2 regions of the Streptomyces sp. NPDC026301 genome follow, and region 2 is predicted to be linked to the other one. Evidence: riboswitches for the same ligand, from Rfam matches in the RefSeq annotation. Region 2 holds a riboswitch; the other holds the start of a gene.

Region 1 (10,749 bases), on a different contig from region 2:
CGTCGAAACGCGTGAGGTTGCCACACAGGGTGCAGCGCCACCGGGTTTCGGCCGTCGGCAGGGGAACAGCCATTGTGTCGTCCTCTTTCGTCAAGCGTCGTACGTTGTGCGGGTTCTCGCGGTGCGCCGTCGGACTGCGGAAGTACGGAAAGTACTGCCCGTAACCCTACGGCCTGGTGGCGACCGGGTGCCGTCCCCGCCCGGGTACCGGAACACGGCGAGGCACTCTGTCCCCTTTGTGGCTATTACGCCATGATCACTTCATGTCGGCCTCGTTTCCGTCCCCGCGGACCGTGTTCTCCCGTATGACCAACGTCCTCATCGGCATCTGCTGCGTGGTGTTCGTCATCGGCCCGGCCTCGGGGCTGAACGGGATACACGGCACCGGCGAATCGCTCCTGCAGGCACAGAGCGCGTACTTCGCCCGCTGGGGCGTCATCCCCCGCGACCTGTGGAGCGGCGATCCGAAGGCCCTGCTCACCCCGCTCACCGCGCTCTTCGTGCACGGCAGCTGGCTGCACCTGCTGGGCAACATGCTCTTCCTCTACGTCTTCGGGGGCATGGCCGAGGCCAGAATGGGCCGGCTGCACTTCGCGGTCTTCTACGTCCTGACCGGTTACGTGGCCCTGATGGGCTACGCGGCGGCGCACGCCGAGTCGGGCCAGACCCTGGTCGGCGCGTCCGGATCGATCTCCGGCGTGCTCGGCGCCTTCCTCTACCTCTTTCCCCGCGCGCGGGTGACCAGCCTCTTCCCGTTCCTCTTCTTCCTGCCGCTGCGCTTCCCCGCCTGGGCGGTGCTGCTCTTCTGGTTCGCGCTGCAGTGGCTGGCCGCACAGCGCGCGGTCAACGGCCCCGGCGTCGCCTACCTGGCCCACGTCGTCGGCTTCCTGCTGGGCTTCCTGTACGCCTGGGTCCGCTACCACGTCCCGGCCGCTCCACCGCAGGCCGCGCCGGGCCTCCCCGGTAGGGTGGAGCCCACAGAACGGCCGACCGAGGGAGAGAGCCAACCGTGATCACTTCGATCGTGCTCATCAAGACCAGCGTGGACCAGATCCCGGAGATCGCCGAGAAGATCGCGGCGCTCGACGGCGTCAGCGAGGTCTACTCGGTCACCGGCGCGCACGACCTGATCGCGATGGTCCGGGTGGCCGAGCACGACGAACTGGCCGACGTCATCCCCGGCCGGATCAGCAAGGTCCCCGGCGTCGCCGCCACCGAGACCCACATCGCGTTCCGCACGTACTCCCAGCACGACCTGGAAGCGGCGTTCGCGATCGGACTGGACGCCTGAAACACCGCCCGCACGTCATCGCCGGACAGGCCGCAAAATCAAGCCCGTCCGGCGATTGAGGACACCGGCCGTAGGCCGGCCCGGCTCAGCCGCGGTCCGGGACGCAGCGCCCCTCCTCGGTCCGGTAGGACCACCGCGCGCCGTCCCGCACGAGCTCCTTCACCGCCGTGACGAACCGCTCCACGTGCTCGTCCGGCGTCCCGGCGCCGAAGCTCACCCGGATGGCGTTCAGCGACCGCTCCCCCGGCCTGGCGTCCGGCGCGCCGCACTCGCCCGGGTCCTGCGGGTCACTGCCCAGCAGCGTCCGCACGAGCGGGTGCGCGCAGAACAGCCCGTCCCGTACGCCGATACCGTACTCCGCGGACAGCGCGGCGGCGAAGTGCGAGCTGTTCCAGCCTTCCACGACGAACGACAGCACGCCCACCCGCGGCGCGTCGTCGCCGAACAGCGAGAGCACCTTCACCTCGGGCACCTCGGCGAGCCCGGCCCGCACCGTGCCGATCAGCTCCTGCTCCCGCGCGACCAGGTTGTCGAACCCGGCCTCGGTCAGCGCCTTGCACGCGGAGGCGATCGAGTACACCCCGATCACGTTCGGCGAACCGGCCTCGTGCCGGGCGGCCGTGGTGTGCCACTCCACCTGCACCCCGCCGTCCTCGCGCCGCGCGACCTTGCGGCTCGCGCCGCCGCCGGCCAGGTACGGCTCGGCGTCCTGCAGCCAGTCGGCGCGGCCGGCCAGCACGCCGGACCCGAAGGGCGCGTACAGCTTGTGGCCGGAGAAGGCCACCCAGTCCACGTCCAGCTCGGCGATGTCCACCGGGTGGTGCGGGGCCAGCTGCGCGGCGTCCAGCACGATGCGCGCGCCGTGCGCGTGCGCCGCGGCGGCCAGCTCGCGCACCGGCCACAGCTCACCGGTCACGTTCGACGCGCCGGTCACGCACACCAGCGCCGGGCCGTAGGGCTCGCGGTCCGCGAGCGCCTGCTCCAGCGTGTCGACCGCCTGCTGCGGGGTCCGCGGGGCGTTGAGGTACGTCACGCCGATGTCCGCCCGCTGCTCCCAGGGCAGCAGCGACGCGTGGTGCTCGGTCTCGAAGACGAACACCCGGGTGTGCGCGGGGAGCACGCCGGCCAGCAGGTTGAGCGAGTCGGTCGTCGAGCGGGTGAAGACGACCTGGTCCGCCTCCCGGCAGCCGAGGAACTCCGCGACCGTCTTCCGGCTGTTCTCGAAGAGGTCGGTGGAGAGCTGGGAGAGGTACCCGGCGCCGCGGTGCACGCTCCCGTAGTACGGCGCGTACGCGGCCACGTCGTCCCACACCCGCTGCAGGGCCGGGGCGCTGGCGGCGTAGTCCAGCGCGGCGTAGGTGACCTCGCCGCCGGTGACGAGCGGGACGCGCACGTCGCTGCCGAGGACGGGGAGCGGCGCGGCGGCGGTGCAGGCGGGCTCGGCGTCGGCGGTGTCGGCGGTGGCGAGGGCGGTTTCAGGGCGCACGGACATGGCGGAGTCTCCCGGGGATGCACGAGATGTGCGAAGTAGGCGAATGACACGCACAGGGCGTGGAAAGACCCGCGGGCGCACAGGTACCTCGGACAGAGGGGCGCCACAGGCGGGGTGTTGGGAAAAAGGGGCCTACAGGCCCTAGCGCATTCGCTGCATCACGGAAGAGCTCCCTCGATAACCAGGATCCCTGGCGAGGGATCCGCGCTTGCCGCCGGCCTTGCTGCCTGCGACCTGGTCATCACCCGGGGCACCCCGCCACGGACGGAGGGTTGCCGGACAGCAAGCCGGGGCCTAATCGCTGTCACTCGTGACCTGCCGAGAATCATGCCACATGATCGGAACGCCGCAAGGGGTGTCCGGGATGCGGACACCCCCTCGCGCCGCGGGACGTTACGCGTTCGAAGCAGCCACCCAGCGCTCCAACGTCGCCCGTGCCGCGCCCGAGTCGATCGACTCCGCCGCCTTCGCCATCCCCGCCGCGATCTGCTCGTTCAGCGGCGCGTCCGTCGGGGCCAGTGCCACCAGCGCCGCAGCGGAGTTCAGCAGGACCGCGTCCCGTACCGGACCCGGCTCGCCGGCCAGCAGGCGGCGGGCGACGTCCGCGTTGTACGAGGCGTCCGCGCCGCGCAGCGCGTCCACCGGCACCAGCTCGATGCCGACGTCGCGCGGGTCGAAGGACACCTCGCGCACGGTGCCGTCCCGGACCACCCACACCGTGGAGGTGGCCGTGGTCGTCAGCTCGTCCAGGCCGTCGTCGCCGCGGAAGACCAGCGCGGAGGAGCCGCGCTCGGCGAGCACGCCGGCCAGGATGGGCGCCATCCGGGCATCGGCCACGCCGGTGGCCTGGGCCGTGACCTTGGCCGGGTTGGTGAGCGGACCGAGCACGTTGAAGGTCGTGCGGATGCCCAGCTGGCTGCGGGCGGGTGCGACGTGCCGCAGCGAGGGGTGGAACTTCACCGCGAAACAGAAGGTGATGCCTGCTTCCTCGGCGACCTCCACCACCCGGCGCGGCGACAGGTCCAGGTTCACGCCGAGCTTCTCCAGGACGTCGGAGGCTCCGCTCGCGGAGGACGCGGCGCGGTTGCCGTGCTTGACGACCTTCGCACCCGTGCCGGCCACCACGATCGAGGACATCGTGGAGATGTTCACGGTCTTGGCGCCGTCGCCGCCGGTGCCGACGATGTCCACGCTGGGGCCCGGCACCTCGATGAGGTTGGCGTGCCGGTACATCGCGCTGACCAGCCCGGAGATCTCCGCGACCGTCTCGCCCTTGGCGCGCAGCGCCACCGCGAAGCCGGCGATCTGCGCGTCGCTGGCCTCGCCGCGCATGATCCGGTCCATCGCCCACTCGGTGGAGTCGGCGGAGAGGTCACTGCCTTCGAGGAGGGCGTTCAGCACGCCCGGCCAGGTGCGGGCCGCCACGCTGCCGCCGCCATCCGGGGTCACAACGTTCATGGTCCACGCTCCTGGGTGAGTCAAAAATCTTCACAGCGAGCCTATCGGGCCCGTAGGTACGCCGGAGGGCCCCGTCCGGTGCGCGGACAGGGCCCTCTGGGTGGCGTTCCTTGCTACGTGCTCGGGGTCACGGTGTCGATACCGCGGCCCCGCGGAGATCAGTGGTGGCCGTGGCCGCTGGTGATCTCCTCGTACTCCTCCACCGTCGGCTTCGGAATGTAGTTGTCCTCGCCGTAGAAGCCCTTGGAGAGCTTGGCGCGCAGCTTGTGCGAGCGCTTGATCTTGCGCTTGACGCCGTTCTCGTCGACCTCGGGGCCGATCTCCAGCGGCTTGGGCTGCTCGTGCTGGGTGAGCGCGTGCATCTGGTCCTGCGTGAGCGGCTCGTGCACCTCGATGAACTCACCGTGCGGCAGCCGCTTGATGATGCCGGACTCGCGTCCGTGCAGCACCTTGTCGCGGTCGCGCCGCTGCAGACCCATGCAGATCCGCTTGGTGATGATGAAGGACAGCACCGGGCCCACGAAGAACGCGATCCGGACGAACCAGCTGATCGAGTTGATCGACAGGTGGAAGTGCGTGGCCCACAGGTCGTTGCCACCACCGACGAGCATGACCAGGTAGGCGAAGAGCCAGGCCACACCGAAGCCGGTACGGGTCGGGGCGTTGCGCGGGCGGTCCAGCAGGTGGTGCTCACGCTTGTCGCCGGTGACCCAGGACTCGATGAACGGGTAGACCGCGATGGCCGCCAGCACCACCGGGAAGATGACGATCGGGATCAGTACACCGAAGTTGATGGTGTAGTGGCCCGCGATGTTCCACTCCCAGCCGGGCATGACGCGGATCAGACCCTCGGCGAAGCCCATGTACCAGTCGGGCTGGGCGCCGGTGGACACCTGGTCCGGACGGTACGGGCCGATGGCCCACACCGGGTTGATGCTCGCGATCGCGGCGATCACCGAGATCACACCGAAGACCAGGAAGAAGAAGCCTCCGGCCTTGGCCATGTAGACCGGCAGCAGCGGCATGCCGACCACGTTCTTCTCGGTCTTGCCGGCACCCGGGAACTGCGTGTGCTTGTGGTAGAAGACCAGGATCAGGTGCGCCACCAGCAGGCCGAGCATGATGCCCGGCAGCAGCAGGACGTGCACCGTGAAGAACCGCGGAATGATGTCGTGGCCGGGGAACTCCCCGCCGAAGATGAACATCTGCAGGTACGAGCCGACCAGCGGCATCGCCAGGATGACACCCTCGATGAAGCGGACACCGGTGCCGGACAGCAGGTCGTCGGGGAGCGAGTAACCGGTGAAGCCGGTGAACATGCCCAGGACGAACAGCAGGAAGCCGAACAGCCAGTTGACCTCGCGCGGCTTGCGGAAGGCGCCGGTGAAGAACACCCGCATCATGTGGACCATCATGCCGGCGAGGAACACCAGCGCGGCCCAGTGGTGGATCTGCCGGATCAGCAGGCCGCCGCGGACGTCGAAGCTGATGTCCAGCGTCGACTCGAAGGCCTGCGTCATCCGGATGCCGTGCATGGGCACGTAGGAGCCGTGGTAGACGACCTCGGCCATGCTCGGGTGGAAGAACAGCGTCAGGTAGACGCCGGTCAGGATGATGATGATGAAGCTGTAGAGGCAGATCTCACCGAGCATGAAGGACCAGTGGTCCGGGAAGATCTTGCGCATGTTGGACTTGGCGAGGCTGTAGATGCCCAGCCGGCCGTCCGCCCAGTCGGCGATCCGCTCGCCCCGCGGCGCCTGGCCGCGGCGCGCGTTGGTCGCGCTCGTCTCGTTACTCATCCGCGCTCCCAGAAGCTCGGGCCGACGGGCTCCGCGAAGTCGCTGACGGCTTCGAGGTAGCCGTCCTTCACCGTGATGTGCAGCTGCGGCAGGGGGTGACCCGCCGGGCCGAAGATCACGCGGCCACCGTCGGAAAGGTCGAAGGTGGACTGGTGGCAGGGGCAGAGCACGTGGTGCGTCTGCTGCTCGTACAGGGAGATCGGGCAACCGACGTGGGTGCAGATCTTCGAGTACGCCACGATGCCCTCGTGCGACCACTCAAGTTCCTGCTTGTCCTTGATGTTCTGCGGCTGGATCCGCACGAGCATCAGGGCGTCCTTGGCGATCTTCTGGTGGAACTCCTCGTCGCTCTCCTCCAGGCCCTCGGGCTTGGCGAAGGTGAGGGAGCCCACCGCGATGTCCTCGGGACGCAGCGGGAGGTTGGTGGACTGGTTGACCAGGCGGATGCCCTTCTTCCAGCCCGTGGTCCGGAGCTTCTTCTCCGGCAGCGGACCGAGGTCGCGCAGCAGCACCACACCGGACAGCGGCACCAGGGCCAGCGCGCCGAACATGGTGTTGCGGATCAGCTTGCGGCGGCCCATGCCGGACTCCGCGGCGCCTTCCCGGAAGTCGGCCATGACCTTGGCCTTGACCTCGGGCTCGGCCTCGATCGGGTGCCGCTCCTGGGCGACCTCCACGTCCGACATCAGCGTGCGGGCCCAGTGGACCGCGCCGGCGCCGATGCAGAACAGCGCCACGCCCAGCGTCAGGCCCAGCGCGAAGTTCAGCGCGCTGATGTGGCCGAGCGGCCAGACGTAGATGATCTTGTCGATCGGGAAGATCACGTACGAGGCGATGAAGCCGATCGTCGCGAGCATGGACACCGTGAAGAGCAGAGCCACAGTGCGCTCGGAGCGCCTGGCCGCCCGCTCGTCGATGTCCTGGATGCGGTGCTCGTGGGGGGGCAGGCCCGGGTCGGCGAAGGGGTTCTCCTTCGTCGCCACGTCACCGTGAGCGCCCTCGCGCCCACTGGGCAGGTTTTCTTCTGGCACGTCTGTGTGTCGTCCAGTCTCACTCATGACTTCTTGGCCTTCGCTGTCCGGGCTGCGACCCAGATGGCGACCGCGACCAGTGCGCCCAGGCCGAAGATGTAACCGAAGAGGCCCTCACTGACCGGGCCGAGACCGCCGAGGTCCATGCCGCCGGGGCTCGCGGTCTTGTCGCCGTTGACCTCACCGAGGTAAGCGACGATGTCCTTCTTGTTGGACTGCGAGAGAGTGCCGTCACCGAACGAAGGCATGTTCTGCGGGCCGGTCTCCATGGCCTCGTAGATGTGCTTCGGGTCCACACCGTCAAGCGCCGGTGCGAACTTTCCGTTGGTCAGGGCACCGCCCTTACCGGTGAAGTTGTGGCACTGCGCGCAGTTCGTACGGAACAGCTCACCGCCCTTGGCGATGTCCGCTCCGTCCTTGCTGTACTGCTCCTTGCCGGGCACGGAGGGACCGGCGCCGAGCGACGCGACGTACGCCGCCAGCTGGTCGATCTCGGCCTGGCTGTAGATGTTCTTCTTCTTCGGCACCTGGGCGCCGGGCTGCTGCGCGGGCATACGCCCGGTGCCGACCTGGAAGTCGACGGCGGCAGCGCCCACGCCGACCAGGCTCGGGCCGTCGGAGGTGCCCTGACCGCCGGTGCCGTGGCAGCTGGCGCAGCCCACGGCGAAGATCTTCTTGCCCTCCTTGATGGCAAGAGACTGGGCGGTGTCATCGGCCTGAGCCTTGTCCGCCGGCGCGAACGCGGCGTACAGCCCCCCAGTGACCGCCAGCGCGAAGAGTAGGACGACGAGCGCCGCCAGCGGATGGCGCCGTCGTGCGGAGAGCTTTTTCACGGATTACCCCGGTGTCAGGATCTTCTGCGTCGATGCTTTGGCTGTGTCTGTTCCGAATGCGGGTCCGGTGCGGGACCTGTTACCGGATCAGGTAGATCGTGGCGAAGAGGCCGATCCAGACGACATCGACGAAGTGCCAGTAGTAGGACACGACGATGGCCGCGGTGGCCTGTTCGTGGGTGAACCTCTTTGCCGCGTACGTCCTGCCCAGGACCAGCAGGAAGGCGATCAGACCGCCTGTCACGTGCAGTCCGTGGAAGCCGGTGGTCAGGTAGAACACCGAGCCGTACGGGCCGGACGAGAGCGAGAGACCCTCGTGCTTGACCAGCTCCGTGTACTCGAAGACCTGACCGCCGATGAAGATCGCACCCATGATGAAGGTGATCACGAACCAGGCCCGGAGCTTCTTGACGTCGCCGCGCTCGGCCGCAAAAACACCGAGCTGGCACGTCAGAGAGCTGAGCACCAGGATCGTCGTGTTCGTCGCGGAGAACGGAAGATTCAGCGCATCGGCGGATTCCTTCCAGTAATCAGCTCCGGTCACCGATCGGAGGGTGAAGTACATCGCGAAGAGGGCCGCGAAGAACATCAGCTCGGAACTCAGCCAGATGATGGTTCCGACGCTGGTGAGGTTCGGCCGATTGACCGACGGGTGCGCGTGCCCGGTTTCTACTGCTGTTGCTGTCGCCACGACCGACATTATGTCGGTCGCTTATCTTGCGCTCACTCCGGGGGGTGCCGTTCGGTGTGTCAAGGGGGTGTGCGCTGCCCGTACGGTCCAGTGCCGGCATCCCCCGAAGGGGGGAAGCACACGTTCCGCACACCCCTGACACCCCCGCTCCGACCAGTCCTGACGGGCCGTCGGGCGGAGCATTGATCCGTACGAACCCTCCTGCGCGGGCCCTTCCGGGCAGTAGCATCCGCTGAACGGGACCGGCCCCAGTGGTGCTCCCGTCGACGGTGCTCCCCAAAAGCGTGGAGGAACGATGCAGGCGACTGCCACGGTGCTGGTCTACAGCGACAACGCGGGCACCCGCGAGCAGGTGCGTCTCGCGGCCGGCCGGCGGCCCGCCGCCGACGTGCCGCAGGTGGAGATTGTGGAGTGCGCGACGCTCCCGGCCGTCCTCACGGCCCTGGAGCAGGGCGGCATCGACGTCTGCGTCCTGGACGGCGAGACCGCCCCGGCGGGCGGCATGGGCGTGTGCCGGCAGATCAAGGACGAGATCTTCCACTGCCCGCCGGTGCTGCTGCTGATGGGCCGCCCGCAGGACTCCTGGCTCGCGACCTGGAGCCGGGCCGACGCCGCGGTGACCCACCCGGTCGACCCGGTGGCGTTCGCGGACGCGCTGGCGGGGCTGCTGCGCCGCCGCCTGCTCGCGCAGACCTGAGGGCCGCCGGGCGGCACCGAGGACGCAGCAGCGCCCCGTCCGGGCGGGAATGGCCCGGACGGGGCGCTGTGTGCCGTTCTGCGGGCCGCTCACACCCGCGGGCGCAGTCTGGCGGCGTCGGCGGGCGCGGCGCCCTCCTCGTCGCTTTGGGCGCCGCTCACGCCGCCGCCCAGGGCGCTGCCGGCGCGCCACTTGCCCCAGGACAGGTTCCAGTCGCCGAACCCGTTGTCGAACGGGACCATTTTGTCGCCCTTGCTGTTGACCACCTGGACGACGTCGCCGACCCGTACGTGGTCGAAGAACCAGTGCGCGTTGCCGGTCGACATGCCCGTACAGCCGTGGCTGACGTTGGCCGCGCCCTGCGAGCCCACGGACCAGGGCGCCGCGTGCACGTATTCGCCGCTCCACGTGACCCGCGTGGCCCAGTGGACCGGCAGGTCGTACGCCTCCGAACTGCTCCGGGAGATGCCCACCGTGGTGCTGCGCATCCGGACGAACGCCTCCTTGCCCAGCACGGTCTTGATGCCGTTGCGGGTCTCGAAGCCGGCCTTGCCGGTGGTGACGGGCAGCGTCTTGATCACCTTGCCGTTGCGCCGGACCGTCATCCGGTGCGCGGCGGCGTCGGTGACCGCCACGACCCGGTCGCCGGTACGGATCCGCACGGGCTTGCCGGGCCCGCCGTACAGGCCCTTGGCGACCTTCAGGCCCTGCAGGTTGCTGTACGCCTCGACGGAGGCGTGCGCGGGCCAGTAGGAGCGCGGGCGGTAGTGCAGCGTCCGCTCGTCGACCCAGTGCCAGGAACCCACCACGCGCGGGCTGCTGTCGACCTTCAGGGCGCCCTCCACGAGGACCTTGGCGCGCGCGCCGTGCACCGGCCGGCTGAGCTCGGCGGTGAGCGGCTGGCCGACGCCGTACGTGCCGCTGTCGGGCCCGAAGGTGACCCGCAACCGCCGGTCGCCGCCGCCCCGCGTCTCCATCCGCAGGACCTTGCGGCCCGGCTTGCCGTCGCTGTCCTCGGTGCTCACCCGCACCGTGTAGCGGGTGCCGGCGGCGAGCGGTACGGAGCTGCGCCAGCGGGTGCCGTCGGTGGACAGCCGGCCGCGGATGTGGCGCCCCGCGGTGTCCGTCGCGGTGACGTCCGTGATCCGCGCCTCGTCGCCCGTGGTGGTGACTTCCAGTGGCCGGTCGGGGTCGGCCTTGCGCGCGCCCGCCGGGGCGTTGGCCGCGATCTGGCCGGCCGCGTCGTAGGGCTGGGCGGCGAGCGGATCCGACGTGGCCCCGCCGCCGCACCCGGTGGCCCCCGCCGCCAGGGGCAGCAGCAGGAGCGCTGAGCTGAGCACCGTCCGGGATCGTGGCATATGGCTCATGAGCCCAAAATACGAACAGCCACGCCGGTGCGGCGCGTTCAAGGACTGCAAATGGGTCGGGCCCGGCCACTCCTTGGAGTGACCGGGCCC
Region 2 (10,749 bases):
TGTCCGCGTCGGCGACATCGCCCGCCATCAGATCCGCGATCACCAGGGCCCGTGCGGCGTGCAGCGCCTGTTCCAACTCCATGTGCCCATTGTCGCGCGTACGCGCCGAAGTCCCACACGCGTTCCCGTCGTCCCGGCGTCGTCCCTGCGGCACGGAGTTGTCCACAGGCCACAGAGAGGTATTGACGCCACCGGTGACTGAAATTACTTTTCAGAGGTGAGCACCAGACTGAAGGAAACTTTCAGCGGCGCGGGTTCCGCCGCCCCGACCACGTCCGGCGCGACCTCCAGCGCGGCCTCCGGCGCCGCCCGGCGGCCGCAGCCGGAGCGGACCCCGCCCGCGCCCGCGGCCCTGGCCGCGAAGGTGCGGACGCTGGCGCCGTCCATGACCCGCTCCATGCAGCGGGTCGCGGAGACCGTCGCCGGCGACCCGGCGGGCTGCGCCGCGCTCACCGTCACCGCCCTCGCGGAGCGCACGGGCACCAGCGAGGCCACCGTCGTCCGCACCTCCCGCCTGCTCGGTTACCCGGGCTACCGCGACCTGCGGCTGGCGCTCGCCGCCCTCGCGGCCCAGCAGGCCGCGGGCCGCGCGCCCGCCGTCACGGCGGACATAGCGGTCGACGACTCGCTCACGGACGTGGTCACCAAGCTCGCGCAAGAAGAGCAGCAGTGCCTCGCCGACACCGCGGCCGCGCTGGACACCACCCAGCTGGAGGCGGCCGTGGGCGCGCTCGCCGGCGCCCGCAGGATCGATGTGTACGGCATCGGCGCCTCCAGCCTCGTCGGCCAGGACCTGGCCCAGAAGCTGCTGCGCATCGGCCTGATCGCGCACGCCCACTCCGACCCGCACCTCGCGGTGACCAACGCCGTGCAGATGCGGACCGGCGACGTCGCCGTCGCGATCACCCACTCCGGACGCACCACGGACGTCATAGAGCCGCTGCGGGTCGCCTTCGACCGCGGCGCGACGACCATCGCGGTCACCGGCCGCCCGGACGGCGAGATCGCCGCGTACGCCGATCACATACTGACCACGTCCACGGCCCGCGAGAGCGAGCTGCGCCCGGCGGCCATGTCCTCGCGCACGAGCCAGCTGCTCGTCGTCGACTGCCTCTTCGTCGGCGTCGCCCAGCGGACGTACGAAACGGCGGCGCCCGCCCTCTCCGCTTCGTACGAGGCCCTGGCGCACCGCCACTCCCCCCGCACCCGCTGACCGCCGCGCGCCCCGCCGCGAGGCGGCACCGCCCCACCCGCTGACCGCCGCGAGGCGGCACCCCCCCGCCGCGAGGCGGCACCCCCACCCGCAGCCGTACTCGGAGAGCCCCCACGCCATGACTTCCACCGCTGACCACACCGCCCTGCGGGCCCAGCTGGACACCCTCACCACCGAGGCGTTCCGGCCGGAGCTCGCCGAGATCGACCGGCTGACCACCCTGGAGATCGCCCGCACGATGAACGGCGAGGACGCCACCGTCCCCACCGCGGTCGCGGAGCAGCTGCCGCGGATCGCCGCCGCCATCGACGGCATCGCCGCCCGCATGGCCCGCGGCGGCCGGCTGATCTACGCCGGGGCCGGCACGGCCGGGCGGCTCGGCATCCTGGACGCCAGCGAGTGCCCGCCCACCTTCAACACCGACCCCGAAGAGGTGATCGGGCTGATCGCGGGCGGCCCGCCCGCGATGATCACCGCCGTGGAGGGCGCCGAGGACAGCAAGGACCTGGCCGCCGCCGAGCTGGACGCGCTCGGCCTGACCGCCGAGGACACGGTGGTCGGCATCTCCGCCTCGGGCCGCACGCCGTACGCCATCGGCGCCGTCGAGCACGCCCGCGCCCAGGGCGCGCTGACCGTCGGCCTGTCGTGCAACGCCGGCTCCGCGCTCGCGGCCGCCGCCGACCACGGCATCGAGGTCGTCGTCGGCCCCGAGCTGCTGACCGGCTCGACCCGCCTGAAGGCCGGCACGGCCCAGAAGCTGGTCCTCAACATGCTCTCGACCATCACGATGATCCGGCTGGGCAAGACCTACGGAAACCTGATGGTCGACGTCCGCGCGTCCAACGACAAGCTCCGGGCCCGTTCGCGGCGCATCGTCGCGCTCGCCACGGGCGCGTCCGACACGGAGATCGAGGAAGCCCTCGCCGCCACCGACGGCGAGGTGAAGAACGCCATCCTGACCATTCTCGGCTCCGTGGACGGACCCACCGCGGCCCGCCTGCTCGCCGACTCCCGCGGCCACCTGCGCGCCGCCCTCCAAGCCGCCGCCCAGGAAAGCTGACCACCCGGCGCCCTCCTCCCCCGGGGAGGCGCCGCTGCCCCGCGCCCCCGCGGCGCATCCTCCGACAGAACAGCGCCTCGCACATGACCTCTGCATCTCCCCAGGGGAACTCCGGCTCCCCGGACAAGAACCGCGCCACCGCCGCCGCGCTCCTGCCCCTCGTGGGCGGCGCTGCCAACCTCACCTCCATCGCCCACTGCATGACCCGGCTCCGCCTCGGCATCAAGGACCGTTCGCTGGTCCAGGACGACGCGCTCAAGGCGCTGCCGGCCGTCATGGGGGTGGTCGAGGACGACACGTACCAGATCGTGCTCGGGCCCGGCACGGTCGCCCGCGTCACGCCCGTCTTCGAAGAGCTGGTCGAGGAGGAGCGGGCGGCCGGCGCGGACGGGCCGTCGCCCGCCCCGGCCGCCGGCCCGGACGGCGCGGCGCCCGGCTCCCCCGACTCCCCCACCACCGCCGACGAGCTGGCCGCTCAGGGCGCCGCCATCAAGGCACGCCGGAAGGCGGCGAACGCCACCCCCTTCAAGCTGTTCCTCCGCAGGATCGCGAACATCTTCGTCCCGCTGATCCCCGCCCTCATCGGCTGCGGCATCATCGCCGGCATCAACGGCCTGCTCACCAACCTCGGCTGGCTGCCCACGCTCGTCCCCGCGCTGGCCGCCATCGCCTCCGGCTTCATGGCCCTGATCGCGGTGTTCGTCGGCTTCAACACGGCGAAGGAGTTCGGCGGCACACCGATCCTCGGCGGCGCCGTCGCGGCGATCATCGTCTTCCCCGGCGTCGCGAACATCACCGCCTTCGGCCAGAAGCTCTCCCCCGGCCAGGGCGGCGTACTGGGCGCACTGGGCGCCGCGGTACTGGCCGTGTACATCGAGAGATGGTGCCGGAAGTGGGTGCCGGAGTCGCTGGACGTGCTCGTCACGCCGACCCTCACGGTCCTGTTCACCGGCCTGGTGACGATCTTCGGCCTGATGTACGCGGCGGGCGAGGTGTCCGCCGCGATCGGTACGGCCGCCAACTGGCTCCTCGCCCACGGCGGCGCGTTCGCCGGCTTCGTGCTCGGCGGCCTCTTCCTCCCGCTGGTGATGCTCGGCCTCCACCAGGCCCTCATCCCCATCCACACCACCCTCATCGAGCAGCAGGGCTACACCGTCCTGCTGCCGATCCTGGCGATGGCGGGCGCGGGCCAGGTCGGCGCGGCGATCGCGGTCTACCTCCGGCTGCCGCGCAACGGCTCGATCCGTACGACCATCAAGTCGGCGCTCCCCGCCGGCTTCCTCGGCGTCGGCGAGCCGCTGATCTACGGCGTCTCGCTCCCGCTCGGCCGGCCGTTCATCACCGCCTGCGTCGGCGGCGCGTTCGGCGGCGCCTTCGTCGGCCTGTTCAACCAGCTCGGCACGGCCGTCGGCTCCACCGCCATCGGCCCCTCCGGCTGGGCGCTCTTCCCCCTCCTCAAGGGCAACCACGACCTGGGCGCCACGGCCCTCATCTACGCCGTCGGCCTGCTCGCGGGCTATGTCGTCGGCTTCCTGGCCACGTACTTCTTCGGCTTCAGCAAGCAGCTGCTCGCCGACCTGAACACGGGCGCCGAGGAGGCGCAGGCCCCGCCCCCGGGTGAGGGCCGGCCGGGCACCCACGGCCCGGCCAAGGAGCCGGCGTCCGTCTGAGCCGGCGTCCGTCCGACCGACCGCCGAAAACGCCCGAGGGCGGCACCCCCGCGATGGGGGTGCCGCCCTTGGTCCGTACAGCGCTGAACAGCTGATCCGTTCCCGGAAGGGGTGGATCAGAAGTCCATGTCACCGCCCGGCATGCCGCCCGGGGCGCCGCCGGCGGCGGCCTTCTCCGGCTTGTCGGCGATGACGGCCTCGGTGGTGAGGAAGAGCGCCGCGATGGAGGCGGCGTTCTGCAGCGCGGAGCGGGTGACCTTGGCGGGGTCGATGATGCCCTCGGCGATCATGTCGACGTACTCGCCGGTCGCGGCGTTCAGACCGTGGCCGACGGCCAGGTTGCGCACCTTCTCCACCACGACGCCGCCCTCGAGGCCGCCGTTGACGGAGATCTGCTTCAGCGGGGCCTCCAGGGCCAGCTTCACAGCGGCGGCACCGGTGGCCTCGTCACCCTCGAGCTCGAGCTTCTCGAAGACCGAGGAAGCCTGCAGCAGGGCGACGCCACCGCCGGCGACGATGCCCTCCTCGACGGCCGCCTTCGCGTTGCGAACGGCGTCCTCGATGCGGTGCTTGCGCTCCTTGAGCTCGACCTCGGTCGCGGCACCGGCCTTGATGACCGCAACACCGCCGGCGAGCTTCGCCAGGCGCTCCTGCAGCTTCTCGCGGTCGTAGTCGCTGTCCGAGTTCTCGATCTCGGCGCGGATCTGGTTGACGCGGCCCTGAACCTGCTCGCTGTCACCGGCACCGTCGACGATGGTGGTCTCGTCCTTGGTGATGACGACCTTGCGGGCGCGGCCCAGGAGGTCCAGACCGGCGTTCTCGAGCTTGAGGCCGACCTCCTCGGAGATGACGGTGCCACCGGTGAGGATGGCGATGTCGCCGAGCATGGCCTTGCGGCGGTCACCGAAGCCCGGGGCCTTCACGGCGACGGACTTGAAGGTGCCACGGATCTTGTTGACGACCAGGGTCGACAGGGCCTCGCCCTCGACGTCCTCCGCGATGATCAGCAGCGGCTTGCCCGACTGCATGACCTTCTCCAGCAGCGGAAGGAGGTCCTTCACGTTGGAGATCTTGGAGTTGACGATCAGGATGTACGGGTCGTCGAGCGACGCCTCCATACGCTCCATGTCGGTGGCGAAGTACGCCGAGATGTAGCCCTTGTCGAAGCGCATACCCTCGGTGAGCTCGAGCTCCAGACCGAAGGTCTGGGACTCCTCGACGGTGATGACGCCTTCCTTGCCGACCTTGTCCATGGCCTCGGCGATGAGCTCGCCGATCTGGGTGTCGGCGGCGGAGATGGAGGCGGTGGAGGCGATCTGCTCCTTGGTCTCCACGTCCTTCGCCTGCTCCAGCAGAGCGGCGGAGACGGCCTCGACGGCGCGCTCGATGCCGCGCTTCAGAGCCATCGGGTTGGCGCCGGCCGCGACGTTGCGCAGGCCTTCGCGGACCAGGGCCTGGGCCAGGACGGTCGCGGTCGTCGTGCCGTCACCGGCGACGTCGTCCGTCTTCTTCGCGACCTCCTTGACCAGCTCGGCGCCGATCTTCTCGTACGGGTCCTCGAGCTCGATCTCCTTGGCGATGGAGACACCATCGTTGGTGATCGTGGGGGCGCCCCACTTCTTCTCAAGGACGACGTTGCGGCCCTTGGGGCCAAGGGTGACCTTGACGGCGTCGGCGAGCTGGTTCATCCCGCGCTCGAGACCGCGCCGTGCCTCCTCGTCGAACGCGATGATCTTGGCCATGTGAAGTGGTCCTCCCGGACAGGGGTGGATTGCTCCGGACCGCGCCCGCGCCCGCGACGGACGGTCTGCGTGCCGTGTGGTTCCTTGCCCCACCCGGCCTGCGGACCTCGCTGACCCGATCCAAGTTCTGTCACTCTCACTGGGAGAGTGCTAAGCCCAATGATTAGCACTCGACCCCTCCGAGTGCAAGCTTGGGAACAGAGAAGCGCCTCCGCACCCGCGCACAACGAGAGGCCCGTGCCCCCCTCAGGGGACACGGGCCTCCGTACGCTGCAGTCGGTCGGCGCTTCAGCCGGCCACGCGAACCATGTCCGCCTGCGGCCCCTTTCTGGCCCTGCGAGATCTCGAACTCGACCCGCTGACCTTCCTCAAGGGTGCGGTAACCGTCCATCTGGATCGCGCTGTAGTGGACGAAAACATCCGCACCACCGTCGACCGCGATGAAGCCGTACCCCTTCTCCGCGTTGAACCACTTGACGGTGCCCTGAGCCATTCCTAACTCCCCTATTGCTGGCCCTTGCGCAGGACCGCACTCCGCGGACCCGGGTCAGACCTCACCCCCAAGGAGGGTGTGCGCCGGAACGCGTCGACCGCCGCTGAATGTATCTGCACCGATGCCCAGCGCAACAGGTCAATCGGACGAGAATTCTGCCCACGACCATTCGCCGATTTACGGCGAAGTCTCAATAATTCTGGGCAAGCCGGGCCGGGCATAGCTCATCAACACGACAAAATGCGCACACAGTTTGGGCACATCTTGTCGCGTTCTCATATGCGTCAGGCACGCGCGCGAAGAGGATTCACCTCAACTGTATCGCCTTTAACGACATGGAATCGCCCCGTCCGCTTTCGCTGCGGACGGGGCGATTCCAGGAGTCGTATGCCGTCACCCACGAGACGGTGCACAGGGGGCGCACACGGGGCGCACAAAGGGGCGTGCGCCGGGCGACGAGAGGCTTTTCAGCAGCCGCCGGCCACCGCGGGGATGATCGAAACGCCGGCGCCGTCCGGAGTCGGCGTCTCCAGCCCCTGCTCGAAGCGCACGTCGTCGTCGTTGACGTAGACGTTCACGAAGCGGCGCAGCTTGCCGGTGTCGTCCAGGACGCGGGCCGCGATGCCGGTGTGGTTCTTCTCCAGGTCCGCGATGACCTCGGAGAGGTTCGCGCCCTCGGCGGAGACCTCGGCCTTGCCGTCGGTGTAGGTGCGGAGAATGGTGGGGATGCGGACGCTCACGCTCATGGGGTTCTTCTACCTTCCAGGTTCCGGGAAAACGAGTACAAAGGCTCCGCGGCGCGGCGGAGCGGGGAGGCGGCGCGGGCCCGCCGACGGGCCCGCCGGAACCCCACTACTTGTCGAGGCCGGCCTCGCGGAACGCGTCCAGGCTCGGGCGGATGGTCGCGGTCGGGCCGGTGGTCGGCGCCACGGCGTCCAGCGTCTTGAGCCCGTCGCCGGTGTTGAGGACGACGAGGGACTTCGCCGGGTCGATCTGCCCGTTCTCGATGAGCTTCTTGGTGACGCCGACGGTCACGCCGCCCGCGGTCTCCGCGAAGATGCCCTCCGTGCGGGCCAGCAGCTTGATCGCGTCCACGACCTGCTCGTCATTGACGTCCTCCACCGCGCCGCCGGTGCGGCGGGCGATGTCGAGCACGTACGGGCCGTCCGCCGGGTTGCCGATCGCCAGCGACTTGGCGATGGTGTTCGGCTTCTGCGGGCGTACGACGTCGTGGCCGGCCTTGAAGGCCGTCGAGACCGGCGAGCAGCCCTCGGCCTGGGCACCGAAGATCTTGTACGGCTTGTCCTCGACCAGGCCCAGCGCGATGAGCTCCTTCAGACCCTTGTCGATCTTCGTGAGCTGCGAGCCCGAGGCGATCGGGATGACCAGCTGGTCCGGGAGCTCCCAGCCGAGCTGCTCGCAGATCTCGTACGCGAGCGTCTTGGAGCCCTCGCCGTAGTACGGGCGGAGGTTGACGTTCACGAAGCCCCAGCCCTCGCCCAGCGGGTCGCCGATGAGCTCGGAGCAGAAGCGGTTGACGTCGTCGTAGTTGCCCTCGATGCCGACCAGGTCGCCACCGTAGACCGCGGCCATGACGACCTTGCCGGCCTCCAGGTCGTGCGGGATGAACACGCAGGAGCGGAAGCCCGCCCGGCGCGCCGCGGCGCCGACCGCGCCGGCCAGGTTGCCCGTGGAGGAGCAGGACAGGGTGGTGAAGCCGAAGGCGCGGGCCGCCTCGACGGCGATCGCCACGACGCGGTCCTTGAAGGAGTGCGTCGGGTTGCCCGAGTCGTCCTTCACGTACAGCCCGCCGGTGACGCCGAGCTCGGCGGCGAGGCGGTCGGCCTTGACCAGCTTGGTGAAGCCCGGGTTGAGGTTGGGCTTGTCGGCCACGTCGGCGGGGACGGGCAGCAGCGGCGCGTACCGCCAGATGTTGTTCGGACCGGCCTCGATCTGCTTCCTCAGGCCCTCGGGGTCGCCGCTCGGCAGGTCGTAGGCCACTTCGAGCGGCCCGAAACATTCCTGGCACGCGAAGATCGGACCGAGCGGGAAGCGCGTACCGCACTCGCGGCAGGACAGCGCGGCGGCGGGACCGAGGGTGACGGCGGAAGTGGTGCTTTCGGAAGCTTGCACAGCCATGGAGGCGAGGCCCTTTCTCCTCATCTTCCTCACGACGCACTTCGCCGTGAGACGGATTTGGCACCTTCCCTAGCCGGGAGCCTCGCGCGGCGGACATCAGCGTCCTGGCGGCAAGACCGGCTGGAGGGTTGCCGGGGCTTCAACGGGCCGTATCCCTCTGCCCCTCTGGATGAGCGGTATGGCCTGTGTACGAAACACAGGCGTTTGTTCAGCGGTGACCCCGGCATGCGGTGGTCATCCGCGTTGTTCAAGACTGTAACCGAAGGGGTGGACGGTTGAGATAGCCGTCCGAACCGCGAGATGGCTCACACCGCGTAGCAAGATGGCTCACGCGCGTAGCAGAAGGAGACGGATTCGTGCTGGAAGAGGTGGAGCGCTGGCTGGCCGGCCGCTCATGGTCAGCCGCCGACCGATCGCTCGACCAGCTGCTGGCAGCGAAGAGCCGTACGGGGCAGACGGTCAGCGTAGTGCTGCCGGCGCTCGACGAGGAAGCCACGGTCGGCACGATCGTGGAGATCATCCGCCGCGACCTGATGTCCGCCGCGGTGCCGCTGGTCGACGAGCTGGTCGTGGTGGACTCCGGCTCCACCGACCGCACGGCCGAGGTCGCGGCCGCCGCGGGCGCCCGGGTCGTGCACCGCGACGCGATCCTGCCCCGGCTGGCGACGGTGCCCGGCAAGGGCGAGGTGCTGTGGCGCTCGCTGCTGGCCACCAGCGGCGACATCGTCTGCTTCGTCGACGCCGACCTGCGCGAGTTCTCCGCCGACTTCGTGTCCGGGATCGTCGGGCCGCTGCTGACCGAGCCGCGGGTGCAGTTCGTGAAGGCGATGTACGACCGGCCGCTGGGCGAGGGCGCCGGCGGCCCCAAGGGGGGCCAGGGAGGACGGGTCACCGAGCTGGTGGCCCGCCCGCTGCTCAATCTGCACTGGCCGCAGCTGGCCGGTTTCGTCCAGCCGCTGGGCGGCGAGTACGCGGCCCGCCGTTCGCTGCTGGAGCGGCTGCCCTTCCCCGTCGGGTACGGCGTCGAACTGGGCCTGCTGGTCGACGCGCTGCACACGGTCGGCCTGGACGCGCTGGCGCAGGTCGACGTGGGCGTGCGCAAGCACCGGCACCAGGACGGGCAGGCGCTCGGCCGGATGGCAGCGGCCATCTACCGCACCGCCCAGCTGCGGCTGGCACGCGGGCACCTCGTACGGCCCCGGCTCACCCAGTTCGACCGCGGTGCGGAGGGCGGCTTCGTCCCGCGGACGACCGACGTGGACACCGAGGAGCGGCCGCCGATGCGCGACATACCGGAGTACGCGGAACGGCGCGCGGCATGAGGGGACGCGGCGCCCGACGTGCGGCTGCGCCCTCGATGCGCTCCCGGCCGTACGTTTGAGCGGATCTGTGGCGGGTTAGGTCATCGGCATGGTCTCCTCCAGCTCAGGTGCCCAGGTTCTCGTCGCGTCCAACCGCGGTCCGGTCTCCTACGCCTTGGGCGAGGACGGCACGCTGACGTCCAAACGCGGCGGCGGCGGGCTGGTCTCCGGCCTGTCGGCCATCGGCCCGGACGCCGGGGCCGTGTGGGTCTGCGCCGCGCTCGGCGACGGCGACCGGGAGGCGGCGCGCCGGGCCGCCGCCGACGGCGACGGACTGCTGGACCCCGGCGACACCGGCGGGCAGTCCGTCCGGATGCTGGACATCGCGCCCGAGGTCTTCGCGGACGCGTACAACGGCGTCGCCAACTCCGTGCTGTGGTTCATCCACCACCTGCTGTACCAGACGCCGCTGGAGCCGGCGTTCGACGCGGACTTCCGCGGCCAGTGGGCGTCGTACGAGGCGTACAACGCCGCCTTCGCGGACGCGCTCGCCGCGGCCGCCGCGCCCGGCGCCGCCGTCCTCGTGCAGGACTACCACCTCACGCTGGTCCCGGGGCTGCTCCGCGAGCGCCGCCCCGACCTGCGCATCGGCCACTTCTCGCACACCCCTTGGGCGCCGCCGGACTACTTCCGGCTGCTGCCGGACGACGTGGCGGCCGAGGTGCTGCGCGGCATCCTGGGCGGCGACCGGGCGGCGTTCCTGACCCACCGCTGGGCCGCGGCGTTCGCGGAGTGCTGCGCCGCGGTGCTGGGCGCCGAGGTCGCCCGGGACGGGGAGGCGGGCCTGCGCGTCACGTACGAGGGCCGGACCACCCGGCTCGGGGTGCACGGCCTGGGCGCCGACGCGGACTTCCTGCGCGAGCGCTCCCGGCAGCCGGACGTCGACGAGCGGTTGGCGGACCTGCGCGAGCAGATCGGTACCGGGGAGGACGGCGCGCCGCGGAAGACGGTCGTGCGGGTGGACCGCACGGAGCTGTCGAAGAACATCGTGCGCGGCCTCCAGGCGTACCGGCGGCTGCTGACCGACCGCCCCGAGTGGCGCGGCCGGGTGGTGCACATAGCGTTCGCCTA

What was found. A riboswitch is a leader RNA that binds a small molecule or an ion and turns the genes downstream of it on or off. The one in region 2 is predicted to bind S-adenosylmethionine.
Region 1: linked by a shared signal. The riboswitch ahead of ACZ4MH_RS20450 (aminotransferase class V-fold PLP-dependent enzyme) and the one ahead of thrC (threonine synthase) in region 2 are both predicted to bind S-adenosylmethionine.

The regions. Positions count from the first base shown of each region.
Region 1 is NZ_JBVHPN010000011.1:39,059-49,807, reverse strand. It holds gene ACZ4MH_RS20465 (hypothetical protein) at 1-73, opposite strand, end outside; gene ACZ4MH_RS20460 (rhomboid family intramembrane serine protease) at 264-1,013, shown strand; gene ACZ4MH_RS20455 (Lrp/AsnC family transcriptional regulator) at 1,010-1,291, shown strand; gene ACZ4MH_RS20450 (aminotransferase class V-fold PLP-dependent enzyme) at 1,377-2,783, opposite strand; SAM riboswitch class IV at 2,983-3,099, opposite strand; gene trpD (anthranilate phosphoribosyltransferase) at 3,177-4,241, opposite strand; gene qcrB (cytochrome bc1 complex cytochrome b subunit) at 4,400-6,040, opposite strand; gene qcrA (cytochrome bc1 complex Rieske iron-sulfur subunit) at 6,037-7,098, opposite strand; gene qcrC (cytochrome bc1 complex diheme cytochrome c subunit) at 7,095-7,904, opposite strand; gene ctaE (aa3-type cytochrome oxidase subunit III) at 7,984-8,604, opposite strand; gene ACZ4MH_RS20420 (DNA-binding transcriptional response regulator) at 8,891-9,292, shown strand; gene ACZ4MH_RS20415 (L,D-transpeptidase) at 9,382-10,632, opposite strand.
Region 2 is NZ_JBVHPN010000005.1:290,238-300,986, forward strand. It holds gene ACZ4MH_RS10995 (hypothetical protein) at 1-82, opposite strand, end outside; gene ACZ4MH_RS11000 (MurR/RpiR family transcriptional regulator) at 353-1,213, shown strand; gene murQ (N-acetylmuramic acid 6-phosphate etherase) at 1,332-2,273, shown strand; gene ACZ4MH_RS11010 (PTS transporter subunit EIIC) at 2,357-3,943, shown strand; gene groL (chaperonin GroEL) at 4,060-5,685, opposite strand; partial or broken gene ACZ4MH_RS11020 (cold-shock protein) at 5,974-6,178, opposite strand; gene ACZ4MH_RS11025 (MoaD/ThiS family protein) at 6,646-6,924, opposite strand; gene thrC (threonine synthase) at 7,031-8,317, opposite strand; SAM riboswitch class I at 8,335-8,493, opposite strand; gene ACZ4MH_RS11035 (glucosyl-3-phosphoglycerate synthase) at 8,674-9,639, shown strand; gene ACZ4MH_RS11040 (alpha,alpha-trehalose-phosphate synthase (UDP-forming)) at 9,728-10,749, shown strand, end outside.